DNA from 2 places in the Micromonospora sp. WMMD737 genome. Region 2 is predicted to be linked to the other one. Evidence: riboswitches for the same ligand, from Rfam matches in the RefSeq annotation. Region 2 holds a riboswitch; the other holds the start of a gene.
The links. Region 2 has a riboswitch for S-adenosylmethionine ahead of thrC (threonine synthase). Riboswitches for the same ligand answer to the same signal wherever they lie in the genome.

Region 1 (8,850 bases), on a different contig from region 2:
CACGGTTGTTCCACACCAGTCCCAGCCGTCCCCCCGGTCGCAGCACCCGCGCCACCTCCCGCAGGGCGCGGTCGGGATCGAACCAGTGCCAGGCCTGAGCCACCAGCACCGCATCGACGCTGTCGTCGGGCAGCGGAATGTCCTCGGCGGTCCCCAGCAGTGCCGGGGTGTCGGGCAGCGCCCCGCTCAACAGCTCCAGCATCTCCGGGATCGGGTCCACCGCAACCACGGTCAGGCCGCGCTCGACCAGCCGCGTGGTCAGCTTGCCGGTGCCGGCGCCCAGGTCGAGAACGTCGAGCGGAGCTCCCCGGCCGGGCCCGTCGTCGGGCAGCAACCAGTCGATGGCTTCCGGAGGGTAGGACGGGCGGCCCCGCTCATACGCAGCGGCTTCAGCGCCGAAGGACAGTGAACGCGCCCTGGCGGTGTCGCTCACCGGTCAGCGAGGTCCAGCGTCCGGCGGATCAGCTTCCCGACCGCGTCGGTTTCCAGCAGGAATCCGTCGTGGCCGTACTTCGAGTCCACGACGTCGAGCCCGTCGCACCCGGGAAGCAACTCGGCCAGTTCGGCCTGCAGACGCAGCGGGTAGAGCCGGTCAGAGGTGATGCCGCCGACGATCGCAGGCACCCGGCAGTCGCGCAGAGCGGCTTCGATCCCGCCGCGGCCGCGGCCGACGTCGTGGCTGGACAGCGCATCGGTGAGGGTCACGTAGGTGCCCGCGTCGAACCGCGACACCAGTTTGCGGCCCTGATACTCCAGGTAACTTTGCACCGAGTAGCGGCCGCCGGTGCCGGGATCCTCACCGTCCTGCGGGTCGTTGCCGAACCGGTCGTCCAGCTCGGACTCGCCCCGGTAGGTGAGGTGGGCGAACCGTCTCGCGATCTGCATGCCCAGCTCGGGGCTGCGGCCGGTGCCGTAATAGTCGCCGCCGCACCAGTCCGGGTCGGACCTGATGGCCGCGACCTGGCTGCTCTGGGTGCCGATCTGGTCGGCCGTCGCCCGGGCACCGACCGCCAGCACCAGCCCGGCGCGCACGTTGTCGGGGTGGGCGATCATCCACTCCAGCGCCCGGGCGCCGCCCATCGAGCCGCCGATCACCGCGGCGACCTCGCTGATGCCGAGCCGGTCGAGCACGGCAAGATCCGCGGTGACCTGATCACGGATCGACACGGCGGGGAACCTTGAGCCCCAGGCATTTCCGTCGGGGGCCGGCGAACCGGGCCCGGTCGAGCCGCGGCACCCGCCGAGCACGTTGGTCGAGACGGCGCACCACCGGTCGGTGTCGATCGGCGCGCCCGGTCCGGCCACACCGTCCCACCAGCCGGGGGTCGGATGGTCGGGCCCGGCGGGCCCGGTGATGTGCGAATCGCCGGTCAGTGCGTGCAACACCATCACGACGTTGTCGCGGCTCGGGGACAACTCGCCCCAGCGCTGCACCGCGATCGACACGTCATCGATGACCTGACCGTTCTCCAGGGTGACCGATCCGATGTCGATGACGCCGACTTCACCCTCGGGTGGCAGTGCCACGCACTCTCGAACAACATCCACGATAGTCACGTCACCATCCTCAGAACGATGCAACTGTCTGCGGGTCGGCGACGGCCGAGGCGAACGGCTTTGCGGCGGTGAAGCCCTGGTCGAGGTCGGCGAGGATGTCGTCGATTCCCTCGATCCCGACTGCGAGCCGGACCAGGCCGGGTGTCACCCCGCTGGCGAGTTGCTCCTCGGCCGACAGTTGCTGATGGGTGGTCGAGGCCGGATGGATCACCAGGGAGCGGACGTCGCCGATGTTGGCGACGTGGCTGTGCAGCGTCAGCGCGTTGACGAACGCCTTGCCGGCCTCGATCCCGCCGGCCAGCTCGAACGCCAGCACCGCACCGGTTCCCTTGGGCGCAAGCTTCTTTCCGAGTTCGTACCACGGTGAAGTAGGCAGCCCGGCGTAGTTGACCGAGACGACGTCGGGGTGTCCGGCGAGGTACTCGGCCACCCGCTGGGCGTTGGCCACATGGCGTTCCAGGCGCAGGCTCAGCGTCTCCAGGCCCTGGGCGATCAGGAACGCGTTGAAGGGCGCGGCCGCCGAACCCAGGTCGCGCAGCAGCTGCACCCGGGCCTTGAGTGCGTATGCCGGCGGGCCCAGTTCGGCGAACACCACACCGTGGTAGCTGGGGTCGGGGGTGGTGAACCCGGGGAAACGGCCGTTGGTCCAGTCGAAGGTGCCGCCGTCGACGATCACCCCGGCGATGGCCGTGCCGTGCCCGCCCAGGTACTTCGTGGCCGAGTGCACGACGATGTCGGCGCCGTGGCGCAGCGGCTGGATCAGGTAGGGCGTCGCGATGGTGTTGTCGACGATCAGCGGCACCCCGACGTCGTGGGCCACCGCCGCGACGGCCGGGATGTCGAGGATGTCGATCTGCGGGTTGGAGATCGTCTCGCCGAAGAACGCCTTGGTGTTGGGCCGGGCCGCCGCGCGCCACGACTCCGGGTCATCGGGGTTGTCGACGAACGTCACGTCGATGCCGAGCTTGGGCAGTGAGTAGTGGAACAGGTTGTAGGTGCCGCCGTAGAGCCGCGGGCTGGACACGATGTGATCACCGGCGTTGGCGATGTTGAGGATCGCGAACGTCTCGGCGGCCTGGCCCGAGGCCAGGAACAGCGCCGCCACGCCGCCTTCCAGGGCGGCGATGCGCTGCTCCACCACATCGGTGGTCGGGTTCATGATCCGGGTGTAGATGTTGCCGGGCTCGGCCAGGCCGAACAGCGCCGCGGCGTGCTCGGTGCTGTCGAACGCGTAGCTGGTGGTCTGGTAGATCGGCAGTGCCCGCGCGTTGGTGGCGGAGTCGGGCGTCTGCCCGGCGTGGATCTGCTTGGTCTCGAACGACCACCGGGACGTCGGGTCGTCGCTGGGTACGTGTTCGCCGCTCATGTTGTTTCGGTTCTCCTCCGGACGGGCTCCTGTGATGGTGAGGTGATCGCTGTTGCGTTACCGACAACAGTGCATCGGTGACCTCGCCATCAGGTGTCCCTGTCTACTCAGGGGGCCCGTTCACGGCGGACCCGCGCTTGCCGCGTAGCCGGTTGTGGCTACTCAACCTGGTTCATCACCCGGGGCACCCCACCGCGGTTGGAGGGTTGCCGGCCAGCAAGCCGGGGCTTCGCGCTGGCACTCATGACCGAGTCGAAGCGTATCGCACTGCGCTGGTGCGGTGCCACTGGGTTGCGTCGCAGTGCCGGGCGCGGGCCGGAACGCGGAGGTCGTCGGGCGTTGCCGGGGGTCTCAGCCGATGGCGCGTTGCGGGCCGGCGTGCCGCTCGATGAACTCGCCGATCAGCGCCGAGATGCGATCGGGTGCCTCGAGCATCGGGATGTGCCCGAGCTCGGGCAGACGCACCACCTCGGCGTGTTCGGGCAGGTGGCGCAGGAAGTAGCGGTTGCCCCGCGGGGTGGGGAAGACCCGGTCCCGTCCGCAGAGCACCAGCTGGGTCGGGGCGCCCAGGCCGGCCAGCTCCAGTAGGCCGGGCAGCCGCAGCGTTTTGACCAGCAGCTGCAGGTAGGCGCTGCAGTGGGTGGCGTCCTCGACCAGGGCGCGCAGGTCCTCGTCGCTGGGGCCGTCGGCCGGTCCGCTCACCGGCAGGGTCGCCAGGCGCCGGGCCAGCGGGAGGTCGAGAATGCGGGGTCCGAGCAGCCGGGCCGCGACCAGCGCCGGCCCGCCGGCCACGAACTTCAGCACGGTTTCGTACTTCGACAACGAGTGGTGCGGCCAGCCGCCCGCCGGCGCGATCGCGGTGAGCGTGCGGGCCCGTCCGCGGCGTTCGAGTTCGAACGCCACCCAGCCGCCCAGCGAATTGCCGACCAGGTGGGCGGTCTGCCAGCCCAGCTGATCCATCCGCCGCTCGATGTCGTCGACCAGCATCTCGGTGTGCAGCAGCCAGGTCGGCGACGGTGGTCCGCCGTGATGGCCCAGCATGGTCGGCGCGAACACCTCGAATCGGCCGGTCGCGCTCAGCTGGGCGGCGACCGCCCGCCACACGTTCTGGGAGCACAGGAAGGGGTGTAGCAACAGGACCGGCTCACCGGATCCGGTGTGAATCGGCTCTCGTGGTGCCATGGCCCGACAGTAAGGTGATACCGGCGGTACCGCAAGAATGTGTGCTCCGTTGCGGCGCTATGGTCGGCGGTCGTGGCTCGCGCTCTCACCGTCAGCACCGTCAACGTCAACGGCATCCGGGCAGCGGTCAAGGCCCGCTCGGCCGACAACCTCGGCCTGCTGCCCTGGTTGACGGAGACCGCCGCAGACGTGGTGTGCCTGCAGGAGACGCGGGCCGACGACGAGCAACTGGCCGGCGCACTGGCCCCGGCGCTTGCCGACGGGTGGCACCTGGCGTCGGCGGTGCCCCACATCAAGGGGCGCAACGGCGTCGCGGTGCTGTCCCGCACACCGTTCGATGGAGTCAGAATCGGCTGTGGTGCAGAGGAATTCGCAGACCACGGCCGCTACCTCGAAGTGGACACCGCGGGGTTGACGGTGGGCAGCGTCTACTTTCCGACCGGTGAAGCCGAGACTGACCGCCAACTCGAGAAGGAACGGTTCATGGCCGCGGTCGTCGACCGGATGGCCGAGTTGCTCTGCAGCGGGCGCGAAGCGGTGCTCTGTGGCGACTGGAACATCGCCCACACCGAGAACGACATCAAGAACTGGCGCGGAAACACCAAGAAGGCGGGCTTTCTGCCGCAGGAACGTCAATGGCTCACCGATCTGCTGTCCACCGGCTGGGTCGACGTCGTCCGTCAGGCCCACCCCGGGGCCGCCGGCCCGTACGCGTGGTGGTCGTGGCGGGGCAAGGCCTTCGACAACGACGCCGGGTGGCGCATCGACTACCACCTGGCCACCCCGGCGCTGGCCGCGCGGGTCTCGTCGGTGCGCACCGAACGTCCCGCCGCCTACGCGCTGCGCTGGTCCGACCACTGCCCGGTCACCGTCGAGTACGGGTGATTCGGGCGCGGCCCGGCACCCACGCGTCGACCGGGCACGCCGAATCCGCCGCGCAGGGCTCCATGGGACAATGGCGGCCATCATGAGCACGCCATCCAAGCCGGTCGTCTTCTCCGGCGCGCAGCCGACGTCGGACTCCCTGCACCTGGGCAACGCGCTGGGCGCGGTCGCGCAGTGGGTCGGCCTGCAGGACGGCCACGACGCCTACTTCTGCGTCGTCGACCTGCACGCCATCACGATCGCCCAGGACCCCGCGACGCTGCGCAAACGGACACTGGTCACCGCGGCGCAGTACCTCGCGCTGGGCATCGACCCGGACCGGGCCACCGTCTTCGTCCAGAGTCACGTACCCGCGCACACCGAATTGGCCTGGGTGCTGGGATGTTTCACCGGTTTCGGGCAGGCGTCGCGGATGACCCAGTTCAAGGACAAATCGCAGAAACAGGGCGTCGACGCCACCACCGTGGGACTGTTCACCTACCCGGTGCTGATGGCCGCCGACGTGTTGCTCTACGCCACCGACCTGGTGCCCGTCGGTGAGGACCAGCGTCAGCACCTCGAACTCGCGCGCGACGTCGCCCAGCGGATCAACACGCGCTTCCCGGACACCTTCGTCGTGCCCGAGGCGATGATCCCCAAGGCCACCGCCAAGATCTACGATCTGGCGGACCCGACCGCGAAGATGAGCAAGTCGGCGGCCACCGATGCCGGGCTGATCAGCCTGCTCGACGATCCGGCCAAGACCGCCAAGAAGATTCGCTCCGCGGTGACCGACAGTGAGCGCGAGATCCGGTTCGACCCGGAGGGCAAGCCCGGGGTGTCGAACCTGCTGACCATTCAGGCCGCGGTCACCGGCGCCGAGGTCGACAAACTCGTCGACGGCTACGCCGGGCGTGGATACGGGGATCTGAAGAAGGAGACCGCCGAGGCGGTCGTGGAGTTCGTCACACCTATCAAGAACCGGGTTGACGAGTTGCTCGCCGACCCGGCAGAACTGGAGAGCGTGCTGGCCGCCGGGGCCCAGCGGGCGCGTGAGGTGTCTGGTAAGACGTTGCGCCGGGTATATGACCGCCTAGGGTTTCTGCCAGCGAAACCGTAGGCACCGTCGCCGCGCGACGACGACAACGAGCAGGGGGTCGGATGACCGCGCCGTCCGCGAGCGATTCCGACGACAAGCCCGGCCTGATGGCCCGGCTGCGGGCCCGGATGCCGTGGTTCGACCACGTGATGCGGGCCCAGGAGCGGTACAACAGCAGCAAGGGCAACTTCTACGCCGCCGGCATCACCTACTACACCATCTTCGCGTTGTTCCCGCTGTTGATGGTTGGCTTCGCGATCGGCGGGTTCGTGCTGGCCAGCAGGCCGGAACTGCTCATGGAGACCGAAAACCAGATCCGCGCGAACGTCTCCGGCGACCTCGGCCAGCAACTCATCGAGTTGATGGAGGCCGCCATCGAGTCGCGCACCTCGGTGGGCATCATCGGCCTCGCGACCGCGGCGTGGGCGGGTTTGGGCTGGATGAACAACCTGCGCGAGGCGCTGAGCCAGATGTGGGGCCTGTTCCGGGACAAGCCTGCAGGGTTCGTCAAGACCAAGCTGTCCGATCTGCTCGCCCTGGTGTCGCTGTTCGTCGCCAGTGTGTTCACGCTGGCCCTCACCGCGCTGGGCAACACCGGGGTGATAAAAGATCTGCTGCACTGGTTGGGTTTCCAGGACTCGGCGATTCTCAGTCTGACCCTGCGCGTCGCGTCCATCGCCATCTCGATCCTGGTGTCCTGGTTGCTGTTCACCTACGTGATCGCACGGTTGCCGCGGGAGTCGGTCAGCTTCCGCAGCAGCATGCGGGCGGGGTTGATCGCCGCGGTGGCCTTCGAGGTGTTCAAGCTGGTCGCCTCGATCTACCTGCGGTCGGTGCTCACCGGTCCGGCGGGGGCGACGTTCGGCCCGGTGCTGGGTTTGATGGTGTTCGCCTACATCACCGCGCGGCTGGTGCTGTTCTCCACCGCGTGGGCGGCGACGATGCCGGAGAACATGGGCGATGCGGCGCTGCCTGCTCCCGGCCCGGCTGTCATCCACAACCGGGTCATCACCCGGCCCGGTCTGGGCCCCTGGCAGGCGGTGGCGGCCGCGGCGGCTGGAGCGCTTGGGGTGCTGACGTTTTCGCGGTGGCGCCGGCGCTGACCGCTCAGTGTTGCGGGCGCCGGTTGAGCGCCCGTGCGCCCATGATCAAGGTGAAAACCACGATGCTGCCGATCACACCCACGCCGATGCGGACCGGGAGCGCGTCGACCTCGGGCAGGACGGCGTCGGCCGTCGTGGTCGTCGTCGTGGCGGCGGGATCGGGTTCGGGTGCGACCAGTGCCGGGTCCGGTTCGATGAGGCTGCCGACCTTGGTGCCCGGCGGGGTGGCGAAGCCGTAGTCGAGCAGCCGCACCGCCTGCTCCCACGGGGCGATCGGCTGGCGGGTGCCGCGCAGCAGCACCGCCACCAGCCGGCGGCCGTCGTGGTCGGCGGCGCCGACGTAGGTCTGCCCGGCGTCGTCGGTGAACCCGGTCTTGCCGCCCAGTGCGCCCGGATAGTTGGCCAGCAGCTTGTTGTCGTTCTCGATCGGATAGGTCGATCCGTCGCGTCCGGGGAAGGTGAAATCGCGGGTCGCCACGATGTTCGCGAAGACAGGGTTCTGCCAGGCGTAGCGGTAGAACAGGCCCATGTCGTAGGCCGAGGTGCTCATCCCGGGGCCGTCGAGTCCGGACGGGGTGGCGATGCGCGTGTCGTGGGCGCCGAGCTGACCGGCCAGCACGTTGAGTTTGTTCAGCGTGGCCTGCATGCCGCCCATCTGCATTGCGAGCGCGTGGGCCGCGTCGTTGCCCGAATACATCAGCAGGCCGTGCAGCAGGTCGTTGATCGAGTAGAAGCCGCCTTCACCGACACCGACCTTGGTGCCTTCCTGGGCTGCGTCCTCGGCCGTGCCCGGTACCACCTTGTGCAGGGGTAGGTCGCGGATCGCCTGCATGGCGGTGGAGACCTTGATGACGCTGGCGGGGCGGTGCCGGCCGTGCGGGTCGCGGGCGGCGATGACGTCGCCGGTGTCGAGGTCGGCGACCAGCCATGCCTCGGCGGAGACCTCCTCGGGCACCGGCGGTGTGCCCGGTGCGGTGATGATGCCGCAGCCCGACAGGGCGTCCCCGCCGAGCGGTTTGGCCGGCACCGGCAGCGGAGCCGGGGGATCCCCGAACTCGGGAACCTCGGACAGGTCCACGGCGGGCGGTGTCGTCTCCCGGTAGGGGCAGATGTTCGGGTCGACCGCCGGGTCGGCCGCCGCTGCCGGAGCCACCACCAACATGGCCGCTGTGACCAGCGCCGATGCCCGCGCACAGTACTTCCACAAGGTCGCCATCGTGAGCGAAGACTAAGCGACCCGGGGCGCGCGATCGGGGAGCCACGCGGTGACGGGTGTGATCAGTGTTTCAAATGTGACTTATGGGGGTGAAGCTCGTGGGGCCGGCTCGCCTGCGGAAACTAAGCTGTACTCACTGTCGCATCGTGCAAAGGGCTTCATGTTCCTTCTCGTTCTCGGCTCGATCCTGGTGTTGATGCACCTCTACGTCTGGAAGCGGATGGTCAGGGACACGACCGTCCCCGGCCGAACCCGCCGCCTGCTCACGGTGGGACTCGTCGCGCTGATGGCGTTGCTGTTCGCCGCGTTGGTGGTGCCCCGGGTCTTCGGAGTCGCCGACTCCGGTTGGGTGGCGTGGCCGGGATATGTCTGGTTCGGACTGCTCGTCTACCTGTTCCTGGTGCTGCTCGTGCTGGAGGCGGTCCGACTGGTGGCGTGGATCCGGCGCAGGCGAGCCCTTCGC
Region 2 (10,062 bases):
CCTGTCGTACAGGGGGTGCGGGGTCTCCGTCATGCCCGCCATCATGCAACAGGAACCCCTCAGATCAGTAGGGGCGTGTCACAACTCAGATGGTGAGCTGCCAGTCGGTCCAACCGTCGACGGGACGGAACCCGAGCTGCTCGTTGATCCGCACCATGTGGGCGTTCTCCGCCGCGTTGAAGGTGTCGATCGCCCGTACCGCCGGCTCGTGGGACAGCAGGTGGCGCAGGTTCTCGACCTTGGTGAGCAGGCCGAGGCGGCGGCCGCGGTGCTCCGGGTCGACGATGGTGATCTGCTGGAACGCGTGCCAGTCGGCCGACGCCCCGACGTCGAGCAGGGTCCAGGCGACCACCCGGCCGGACGCCTCGTGGCGCACCGCCGTGTGGTAGCGCCGCCGCCCCCGCGCCCGCAGCGCCCGCTCGATGCCGCGGACGCGTTCGACGTCGATCCGCTCCGGCTCCCACTCCACGTCGCCCAGGGGCGCGTCGGCCATCAGCCGGCCGTCGAGGTAGGCGATGTCGGCGACGTACTCCTGCGGGGTGTCTCCCTGCCAGCGCACGACGTCGTAGCCGGCGGCCCGGCTCCGGGCGTCGGCCAGCGCGGCGGCCAGGCCGTCGTGGTCGAGCCGGGTGGTGTCGAGCCGGCGGCGGACCTCGGCCAGCGCCGGCCGGGCGCCGGTCGACGCGGCGAAGGCGGCGGCGGCCCCGGAGCGGGCCGGGCCGCCGGGAAGCGCGGAGACCGCCATCGCCAGCACCCGCTTGCGGCCCCGCTCCCGCAGCAGGCGTACGCCGTGCTCGTGCAGCGCGCGCCCGACGCCGCGGCGCCGGTGCTCCGGGTGCACGATCAGGTCAACCTCGGCGTTCTCGGTGTTGTCGAGCTGCGGCAGGTCCAACGCGAGGTAGCCGGCGGGCACGCCGTCGAGCCGGGCCAGCGCCCAGAGCGGCTCGTTGCCCGGCATCGGGTGCCGGATCGCCGCCTCGAAGCGCCGCCGGTAGAAGGGCGGGAAGTCCGGCAGGTCGACAGCGTTGGCCGCCGCGCCGATCCGGTAAGCCTCGTCGACGGCGGCCTGGTCGGCGGCGTCGAGCGGCGCGATCGCGATGCTCATCGGCTGAGGGTGCGCCACCTGACGACGATCGGGCCAGCGAATTAACGCTGGCCCGATCGGAAGTTGGTCGGGAGGGACGCTCGCACAACGCCTCCGGCGTTGGGTCGCAAGAACTGAAAGTCTCCGGCGAAACGCCCTCCCGCACGGAGCATCTTGCGCCGTCCGGTTCCTGCCGTCAAGTCCTTGTCGGCGCGTTTTCCGCACTCACAGCGAAATCCCAGTTACGCCGCGAATCCCCCGCCCTCCAACCCCCCAACCCCCGGCCCCCGGGGTTCCCGAGCGTCGATCATGAGGTTGGCGGCACTGTTCGCGATCAACTTCGCCGCCAATCTCATGATCGACGCGGAGCAGGGGGGGAGGGGGGCGCGGGTCAGCCGAGGAGGCCGGCGTCGCGGGCGGCGCGGAGCGAGGGCTTGATGCGGTGGGTAGGGCCGACCTCGCCGGCCACCGCGTCGAGGGTCTTGAGGCCCTCGCCGGTGTTGAAGACGACGGTCTCGGCGGTCGGGTCGAGGCGACCGGACTCGACCAGCTTGCGCAGCACGGCCACGGTCACCCCGCCGGCCGTCTCGGCGAAGACGCCGGTGGTCCGGGCCAGCAGCCGGATGCCGGCGCGGATCTCGTCGTCGTCGACGTACTCCATCCAGCCCCCGGTGCGGCGCACCGCCTCCAGCGCGTAGATGCCGGCGGCCGGGTCGCCGATGTTGAGGGACTTGGCGATGCCGGTCGGCTTGACGGGCGTGATGGTGTCGGTGTCGGCGTGCAGGGCCGTGGCGATGGGGTTGCAGCCGGCCGACTGCGCGCCGAACACCTTCCAGCCACCGGCCGGCGCCTCGACCAGGCCGATCTCGACCAGCTCGGCGAACGCCTTGTCGATCTTGGTGAGCAGCTCGCCGGAGGCCATCGGGATCACCACCTGCGCGGGGATCCGCCAGCCGAGCTGCTCGGCGACCTCGTAGCCGAGCGTCTTCGAGCCCTCGGCGTAGTAGGGGCGCACGTTGACGTTGACGAACGCGGTGTCCTCGAACTCGTCCGTCTCCACCAACTCGCCGCAGAGCCGGTTCACGTCGTCGTACGAGCCGTCGATGGCGACCAGCTCGCCGCCGTAGACGGCGGTGGTGATGACCTTGCCCTGCTCCAGGTCGCCGGGGATGAAGACCACTGACGGCGCGCCGGCCCGGGCCGCGTGCGCGGCGACGGAGTTGGCCAGGTTTCCGGTGGAGGCGCAGGCGTAGCGGCTGAAGCCGAGCGCGCGGGCGGCGGTCAACGCCACCGAGACGACCCGGTCCTTGAACGAGTGGGTCGGGTTGGCGCTGTCGTCCTTGACCCAGAGCGGGGCGGTGATGCCCAACTCGGCGGCGAGGTGCGGGGCCGCCACCAGCGGGGTGAAGCCGGGGTCGAGGGTGACCCGGGTGGCCGGGTCCTGGCCGGCGGGCAGCAGTGCCGCGTACCGCCAGATGTTCTGCGGGCCCGCCTCGATCTGCTCCCGGGTGACCGTCGCGAGCGCGGCGGCGTCGTAGTCGACCTCCAGCGGGCCGAAACACTCGTAGCAGGCGTGCTGGGCGGCGAGCGGGTAGCGCGCCGAACAGGCGCGGCAGACCAGGGCGCGGGCGGGGCTGGCGGTGGTGTCGATGCCGGAGGGGGCGAACGTCGACGTCATGTCGCGGGTCCTCTCATCTTTCCCCGCATCGCACCCTGCGGCGGGGACGGAATTGGCACCTGCCCCGCCGGTCGCTCTGCGATGAGCGCGCGGGGTGGTTGCCGGGGCGTCGTCGGGCCGTATCCCTCAGCCCCTCTGGATGAGGTATGTAGTTGTGCCGTCGAGTCTAAGCACCGACGCCGCCGGGATCGACGCGAGATCCCACGCTGTGAGCGATCCCGCAGCCGCCGTCGGACCTTCCTCGACGCTACGGATTCAGGCGGTCACCGAACGGGAGTCGGCGGGACGTCGGGCCCGCAGCGCGGTGTCGACAGCCCACGCGCCGGGGCCGAACACGGCGATCAGCAGGAACGACCAGCAGAACAGGACCGCCAGCTCACCGCCGTTGCGCAGCGGGAGCAGCGCGTCGGGCTGGTGCACCACGAAGTACGCGTAGGCCATCGAGCCGGACGCCAGCAGGGCCGCCACCCGGGTCAACAGCCCGACGAGCACCAGGCCGCCGCAGACCGCCTGGATCAGCGCGGCCCACCACCCCGGCCACTCGCCGAGCGGGACCGCCTCGCCGGTGCCCCGGCTGCCGCCGAGGATCCCGAGCAGCGAGGCCAGGCCGTGGCAGAGGAAGAGCAGGCCGACGACGGCACGGAACAGGGACAGGGCCGGGCCGCCGATCCGGTCAGCGAGCATCAGGGCACCTCCGGTCAGGAAGAGGGGACGACACCAGAATGCCGCCGGGCATTTGGCAGTGTCGATTGAATCCCCTCCTGTGGGAACGCTCCCATCGGCGGCGGCAGGCGGTTACGAGGGCGTTGGCGCGGGCCCGTTACGGTGCGGGCAGATCGACGGAAAGGAACGCGCGATGCGTCGCAAGCTCGTCCCGGTGGTGGCCCTCTCCATGGCCTGCCTGCTGGCGTTCACCACCGCCTGCTCCACCGGCAACCGCAAGAAGCGGAACCGGTCCGCCGACCGGACCGCCGGCACCGCCGCGAAGCGGGACGACGTCGACGCCACCCCGGCGACCACCCGGGCGACCCCCACCCCGCGCCGCACCGGCGACCAGCTCACCTGCCTGGAACTGCGCGACACCCGGGTCGGCAGCCGGAGGGTCCGCTACCGCGGGTACGCCACCCCGCTCCGCCTCTCCGGCGGCCGGTGGGCCGACCGGGACGGCACGACGGTGCAGTTGCAGCGGCCATGCGCCGTCGGCGACCTCGACGGCGACGGCGCGGGCGACGCGATCGGCGTGGTCGCGCTCGACGGCGGCGGCACCGGCCGCTTCTTCACCCTCGCTGCCTGGCGCAACGTCAGGGGCGAGCCGGACTACCAGGCCCAGGTCGACCTCGGCGACCGTACGCCGGTGGAGAGCGTCAGCGTGCGCGACGGCAGGGCGACGGTGGTCTACCTGACCCGGCCGGCGGGCGGCCCGATGGCGGAGCTGAGCATCCGGCGCACCGCCGTCTACCAGCTCAGGGGCGCGACGCTGGCCGAGCTGAGCCACACCGACGCCCGGGTGACCGACGCGTCCGACGACGGGGACACCGCCGACTCGGGCACCGCGCCGGACTCCCCCGACTCCCCCACCCGTAAGCGCAGGCCCCGTTCCCGCTGACGTCCTCGCGACCGGGCCGCCTCGGCCGGGACCCGTCGGCGGTTGCCGGCTCCGGTCGTGCCGGGCACGCGCGGCTCAGCCCGGGACCGGCCGGTGGACCGGCGGCCTCGGCAGCCGTACGGATCCGGTGGCCGGGCAGTCCTGCTGACGCACCTCACCGAGGCAGCCCCACTCCGTGCCCGGGGGGGCGTTCGAAGTACTGGACGGGCTGCGACGGGACAGCCTCGGTGGTGAACGTGCCGGTGCCGCTCGGGATGCGTTGCTCGTGGGCACCGGTCGTGTCGGTGTAGGACGCGACGATGTGCCACTCGCACGTGTGGGAGGACACCTCCGGCTGGACGCGGAAGGCCATGTTGGACTGGCCGTTGCCCAGCTCGACGACGTTGCGGCGGAAGTACAACTGCCCCTCCTCCGCCTCACCGTCGGCCAGGGCGTACGGGCCGTGCGGCTCGTCCGTCGGCCCACCGGTCAGGTCCCACAGCAGCCCCTGCCGGGACTCCGCACCCGCCCCTGGAAGGGTGACGACGGTCTGCGCCGTGGGTGCGCGGCACGAGTCCTTCACGGCGGTCATGTCGTTGATCGTGAGCCCGGCGGCGCGGTCGCTGTTCAGGTTCAGGTCGAACGTCTGGGCACGGCCGCGGTTCTCGTTGCCGTCCTCGAACGGGGCCACGTAGGACGCGTGCTCGACCACCCGGCCGCCGAGCGGCTTCAGGAACTCCCACACCTCCGACCTCGGGCCGGTCAGTGCGGTGAGGGCGACCTGCTCGTCCTCGGTCAGCGGCCGGTCGAGCAGGACGGTGAAGGCCTCGGGCAGGTCCCGGTCGTAGTCCAGGGGCGTGACGGTGGACACGAACGCGGGCTGCTCACGGTCGACCGCCTTCGCGGCCTGCCTGTCCGAGCGGGCCCGATCGGTGGCCGTCGACCGGTCCAGGAGGAAGTTGGCCTGGTAGGCGAACAGCGCGCCGACCAAGAGGATGACGGCGGCGGCGGTCGCGTACACCGCACGCTGCCTCGGCGGGAGCCCGCGAATCCCGGGCAGGCGCTGATCCGCCAGTACGGCCCAGGCCTTCGGCTCGGCCGCCGACGCGGACGACCGCGCGGGCGCAGACGGCCGCGCGGGCGCAGACGGCGGCACAGGCACAGCGGCGGACGACGGCGCAGGCGTAGGCGCAGAGGCGGATGACGGCGCGGGCGCCGACGCAGGAGAACGCTCGGACGGCGGCACGGGCGTAGACGCGGACGGCGGCACGGGCGTAGACGCGGACGGCGGCACGGGCGTAGACGCGGACGGCGGCACGGGCGTAGACGGGGCGGACCGCTCGGACGACGGCGCGGGCGGCGAGGTGGGCGACTCGGACTGCGGCTCGGGCGGCGACTCAGGGGGCGGATTGGCCATATCCGATTCTCACTCACCGGCACCACGCCATCACTGGAACACTTGCACCGTGCCGGGGTGGCCGACCGCCGTCGCCGCACCCCCGGGGCTTCGCGGCCCGACCGGCGATTCCCTTGTCCTGCCGTCGGACCGGTCCCCTGCCCTGTGGTCGGACCGGTCCCCCTGCCCTGCGGTCGGTCCGGGGCCGAGGAAGTGCCCGACCCCGGGTCATGTGGAAGCGGGACGGCTGATGTCGTAGACGATTCAGCTCGACACGCAGCGCGCCGTGCCGCCGCCCCTGCCGAACGCGGCCCTGATGGTGACACTGCCGCACGGGGCCACGTCTGTGGTCGGCGGGAAACTGCCAGGGACCGCTCCGGCCCGGTCCCACAGATGGGGCAGCTCGACAGCGCCGCACCGGAATCCCGGCGGCCACCCGTCCGGAGCCCCGCCGCGCCAGATGGCCGGGGCCGACGCAGGGGTGCGGGGCCCGTCCGGTGCGATGATCGGGAGATGTCATCGGCATCGGCATCGGCATCGGCATCGGCATCGGCATCGGCATCGGCATCGGCATCGGCATCAGCAACGAGCCCCGCGCACCGGCCCACACCGCGCTCGCGCCGCGCAGTCCCCGGTCCGGTGCGGACGGTCGGGGTCGCGATCGCCGGCCTCGTCCTACTCGGCGCCTGCGCGCCGGGGCCCGGCCCGGTGCCGGCAGACCCACAGCCGGCCAGCCCACAGCCGGCCAAGCCCCTGCCGATCGATACGATGCCGATGGAACCCCCGCAGCTCGTCCCGAGGCCGGGCGGACCGACGCCGCGCGACACGGCGTCCGACCTCGCGGGCGAATGCCCGAAGTCCGGCGTACGGATCACGTCACCGGGCACCAGCGCCGCGATGGGACTGCGGGCGCTCGGTCTGCTACTGGTCAACTGCGGCACGAAGCCCTATCGGCTGAACGGTCACCCGGTGCCGCGCCTCTACGACGGCGACGGCGATCGGATATCCGTCCGGGTCGTCGACGGGGCGAAGGAGATCACGTCGGGCTTCGACGCCCCGCCCCGGCCGCTGACCCTGCGGCACGGCGAACGGGCCTCGGCCACCGTGCTCTGGCGCAACCTGGTGACCGACTCGACGGTTGTCGCCACCAACGGCGAGCGCCTGGAGATCGCGCCCGCCGGGGGCCGGCCCGCGCAGATGGTGGGCCTGGACGGACCGATCGACCTCGGGAACACGGGCCGGATCGGGGTCAGCGCCTGGAAGAAGAAGACCGACCCGGCGCCCTAGCTGGTGACGTCCTTGCGGGTGAAGCGCCAGAACGCCAGGCCCCAGAACAGCGTCGCGTAGCTGATCGCCGAGATCGCCCCGCGTACCACGTCGTCGGTCTGCACCGGCGTCGACAGCAGCCCCAGCCAGGCGGTGCTGTAGTGCGTCGGCAGGAACGCGCGCAGCGCGCCCAGGGCGGTGATCTGGTCGAGGATGCTGGAGAGGATCCAGAGCAGCACCGCGCCGCCGACCGCGCCCAGCGCGGCGTCCGTCACCACGGACAGCAGGAACGCCAGGCCGGCCACCACCAGCAGTACGACCGCGAGGTAGCCGAGCACGCCCAGCAGCCGCAGCAGCCCCTCGCCCGGCTCGAGCTGGGCCGCCACCGTGCTGCGCAACGGCTCCCAGCCGTAGCGGAGGGTGCCGATCAGCAGTGCGGTGCCGGCGAGCAGCAGCAGTGCCAGCGCCGAGTAGACGAGCGCGACGAGCAGCTTCACCGTCAGCAGGCGGGCCCGGGGCACCGGCACCGCCAGCAGGTAGCGCAGGCTGCCCCAGCTCGCCTCGCTGGCCACCGTGTCCCCGCAGAACAGCGCCACCACCACGACCATCAGGAACGACGCCGAGACGAAGATGGTGAAGAGCGTGAAGTTGAGCCCGCCCGACGTGGCGAACTCGACCAGGCTGCCGAACTCCCCGCGCCCGTTGTCGTCGTCGCCGCCCGTGTCGAACTGGAACGCGATCAGGATGATCAACGGCAGCAGCACCATGAACCCGAGCGCGAGCTGCGTACGCCGCCGGGAGGCCTGCCGCCGGAACTCGGCGCCGAACGGCAGGGTCGCCGACGGCCGGTAGCCGGCCGCCGCTCCCGCCGTGGGTGACGTGCCCGCCATCATCGGTCCCCGCTTCCCCGAGAGTTCTCGCCCACCAGGGCGAGGAACGCGTCCTCCAGGCGGCGCCGCGGCACCACCCGGTCCACCCCGATGCCGGCCCGGACCAGCTCGGCGACCACCTCGCTGCGGGCGGTGCCGTTGGTGTCCACCACGAGCTGACCCTCCCCGTCGGGAAGCACCCGCACCCCCTCCAGGCCGTCCAGCACCGCCCGGGCGGCCTCCGGGTCGGTCACGTCGAAGAGCACGCTGGGCGACTCGCCGACGATCTCCTCGACCGGGCCCGAGGCGACGATGCGCCCCTTGTTCACCACCACCGCGTGGGTGCAGGTCTGCTCCACCTCGGCGAGCAGGTGGCTGGAGACCAGCACCGCCCGGCCGTCGGTGGCGTAGCGCTGGAGCACCCGGCGCATCTCCGCGATCTGCGGCGGGTCGAGCCCGTCGGTCGGTTCGTCGAGCACCAGCAGCTCGGGCAGGCCCAGCATCGCCTGCGCGATGGCGAGGCGCTGCCGCATGCCGTGGCTGTAGTTGTTGGTCCTGCGGTGCACGGAGTCGCCCAGGCCGGCGATCTCCAGGGCCTCCTCGAAGTGCGCGTCCTCGGCGGGCCGGCCGGTGGCCCGCCAGTACGCCTTCAGGTTGTCCAGCCCCGACAGGTGCGGCAGGAAGCCCGGCCCCTCGACGAGCGCGCCGATCCGGGACAGCACCGGCGACCCGGGCACCAGCCGGTGCCCGAAGACGTAGATCTCGCCGGCCGTGGGCTGGGTCAGCCCCATCAGCACCCGCAGCGTGGTGGTCTTGCCCGCGCCGTTCGGGCCGAGCAGGCCGACGACCTGACCGGGGTGCACCTCGAAGTCCACGTTGGAGACCGCGACGAAGCCGTCCGCGTACTCCTTGCGGAGCTGCCGCACGGCCAGCGGGACGCCCGCGTACGCCGGGTGGATGGAGCTGTCCTGGCGGCGGTGCCGGCGGCGGACCACGGCGACGACCACGACGAGCCCGACGACGATCGCGGCGACCAGGCCGGCCAGCACCCAGCGCCACACGGTGGCGGAGGTGGGGATCGGGTCGCCGGCGACGGTCGGCAGGCTGACCGCGCCGGTGGCCGCGACGGTGTGCACGGCCGGCTCGACCGGGGTGGCGTACGCCTGGTCGGAGGTCGCCACCACCACGCGCAGCCGGTGCCCGGCCTCGATCCGGCGCACGATCGCCGGCAGGGTGACGGTGACCGGGCGTGCCGCGTCGATCGTCGGCGGCAGGCCGGTCAGCCGGACCGGGGCGACCAGGCCGTTGGGCAGGGTGGCCGCGCCGTTGGGGTCGACGTCGTAGAGCTTGACGAAGAGCACGGCCTCCCCCGTCGGCGACGCCGCCCGCACGTCGACCGTCGGGGCGCCGACGACGTCCACCGCCTCGGCCAGCGGCTCCGACTCGAAGCGGGCGTGCTGGCCGGGAATGTCGCCGGCCACGCCGCCGAGCAGCGACGACAGCTCACCGGCGAAGGGCACCGAGGAGATGGCGGCCGGGTTGCGTGACGGCGGGTTGGCGACGGGCTGGGCGGGGCCGGCCACCGGTACGTCCCGGCGGGCCGTGCCGGCGACGCCGGGGTAGTCGGCGTAGCGGTAGCCGGTCGCCACCAGCCCCCGGTCGAGGGCGTCGAAGCCGGCGATCCGCGACCAGGTGAAGTCGTCGCCCGGGGCCTCGCCCTCGCCCTTGACGTAGTGGTCGAGCCACTGCACGGTCAGGAACTTCACCCGGTCCGAGTCGGTCTTCGGGCCCTCGCCGCCGTCGTGACCGCCGGTGAACCAGGCCACCCGCACAGGCGTGCCGGCGGCGGCGATGCCGTTCGCGTTCGCGTTCGCCTCGCCGAGCGGGAAGAGGGTGTCGGCCTCGCCCTGCACCAGCAGGGTCGGCGCCTTGATCCGGTCGAGCACCCCGGCCGGGCTGGAGCGGCGCAGCAGGTCCACGGCGGCCTGGTCGGCCCGACCCGTGGTGGCGATGCGCAGGTACGCGGCGCAGATGTCGGCGGCGAACCGGCCGCAGGCCGGGTCACCGGCCCCGGCGGGGGCGCGCCCGGGACCCGTCCCCGGGCCGGCGCCCGGCCCCGGGCTGGGCGGGCCGGCGGAGGCGGGCGCCCCCTCGGGCTGCGCGGCGCTGTTCCCGGAGAGCCCG

Region 1: another riboswitch for S-adenosylmethionine. It lies ahead of ACN27A_RS33515 (bifunctional o-acetylhomoserine/o-acetylserine sulfhydrylase); the one in region 2 lies ahead of thrC (threonine synthase).

The regions. Positions count from the first base shown of each region.
Region 1 covers NZ_JBMHMH010000003.1:759-9,608, forward strand. Annotated here, with positions in the region: gene ACN27A_RS33505 (class I SAM-dependent methyltransferase) at 1-433, opposite strand, end outside; gene metX (homoserine O-acetyltransferase MetX) at 430-1,557, opposite strand; gene ACN27A_RS33515 (bifunctional o-acetylhomoserine/o-acetylserine sulfhydrylase) at 1,568-2,923, opposite strand; SAM riboswitch class IV at 3,052-3,172, opposite strand; gene ACN27A_RS33520 (alpha/beta fold hydrolase) at 3,275-4,105, opposite strand; gene ACN27A_RS33525 (exodeoxyribonuclease III) at 4,178-4,990, shown strand; gene trpS (tryptophan--tRNA ligase) at 5,070-6,089, shown strand; gene yhjD (inner membrane protein YhjD) at 6,131-7,171, shown strand; gene ACN27A_RS33540 (D-alanyl-D-alanine carboxypeptidase family protein) at 7,176-8,387, opposite strand; partial or broken gene ACN27A_RS33545 (metallophosphoesterase) at 8,437-8,850, shown strand, end outside.
Region 2 covers NZ_JBMHMH010000001.1:4,358,567-4,368,628, forward strand. Annotated here, with positions in the region: gene paaN (phenylacetic acid degradation protein PaaN) at 1-33, opposite strand, end outside; gene ACN27A_RS19065 (GNAT family N-acetyltransferase) at 86-1,105, opposite strand; gene thrC (threonine synthase) at 1,476-2,762, opposite strand; SAM riboswitch class I at 2,773-2,908, opposite strand; gene ACN27A_RS19075 (DoxX family protein) at 3,018-3,446, opposite strand; gene ACN27A_RS19080 (hypothetical protein) at 3,619-4,368, shown strand; gene ACN27A_RS19085 (hypothetical protein) at 4,523-5,368, opposite strand; gene ACN27A_RS19090 (DUF4232 domain-containing protein) at 6,518-7,030, shown strand; gene ACN27A_RS19095 (ABC transporter permease) at 7,027-7,902, opposite strand; gene ACN27A_RS19100 (alpha/beta fold hydrolase) at 7,899-10,062, opposite strand, start outside.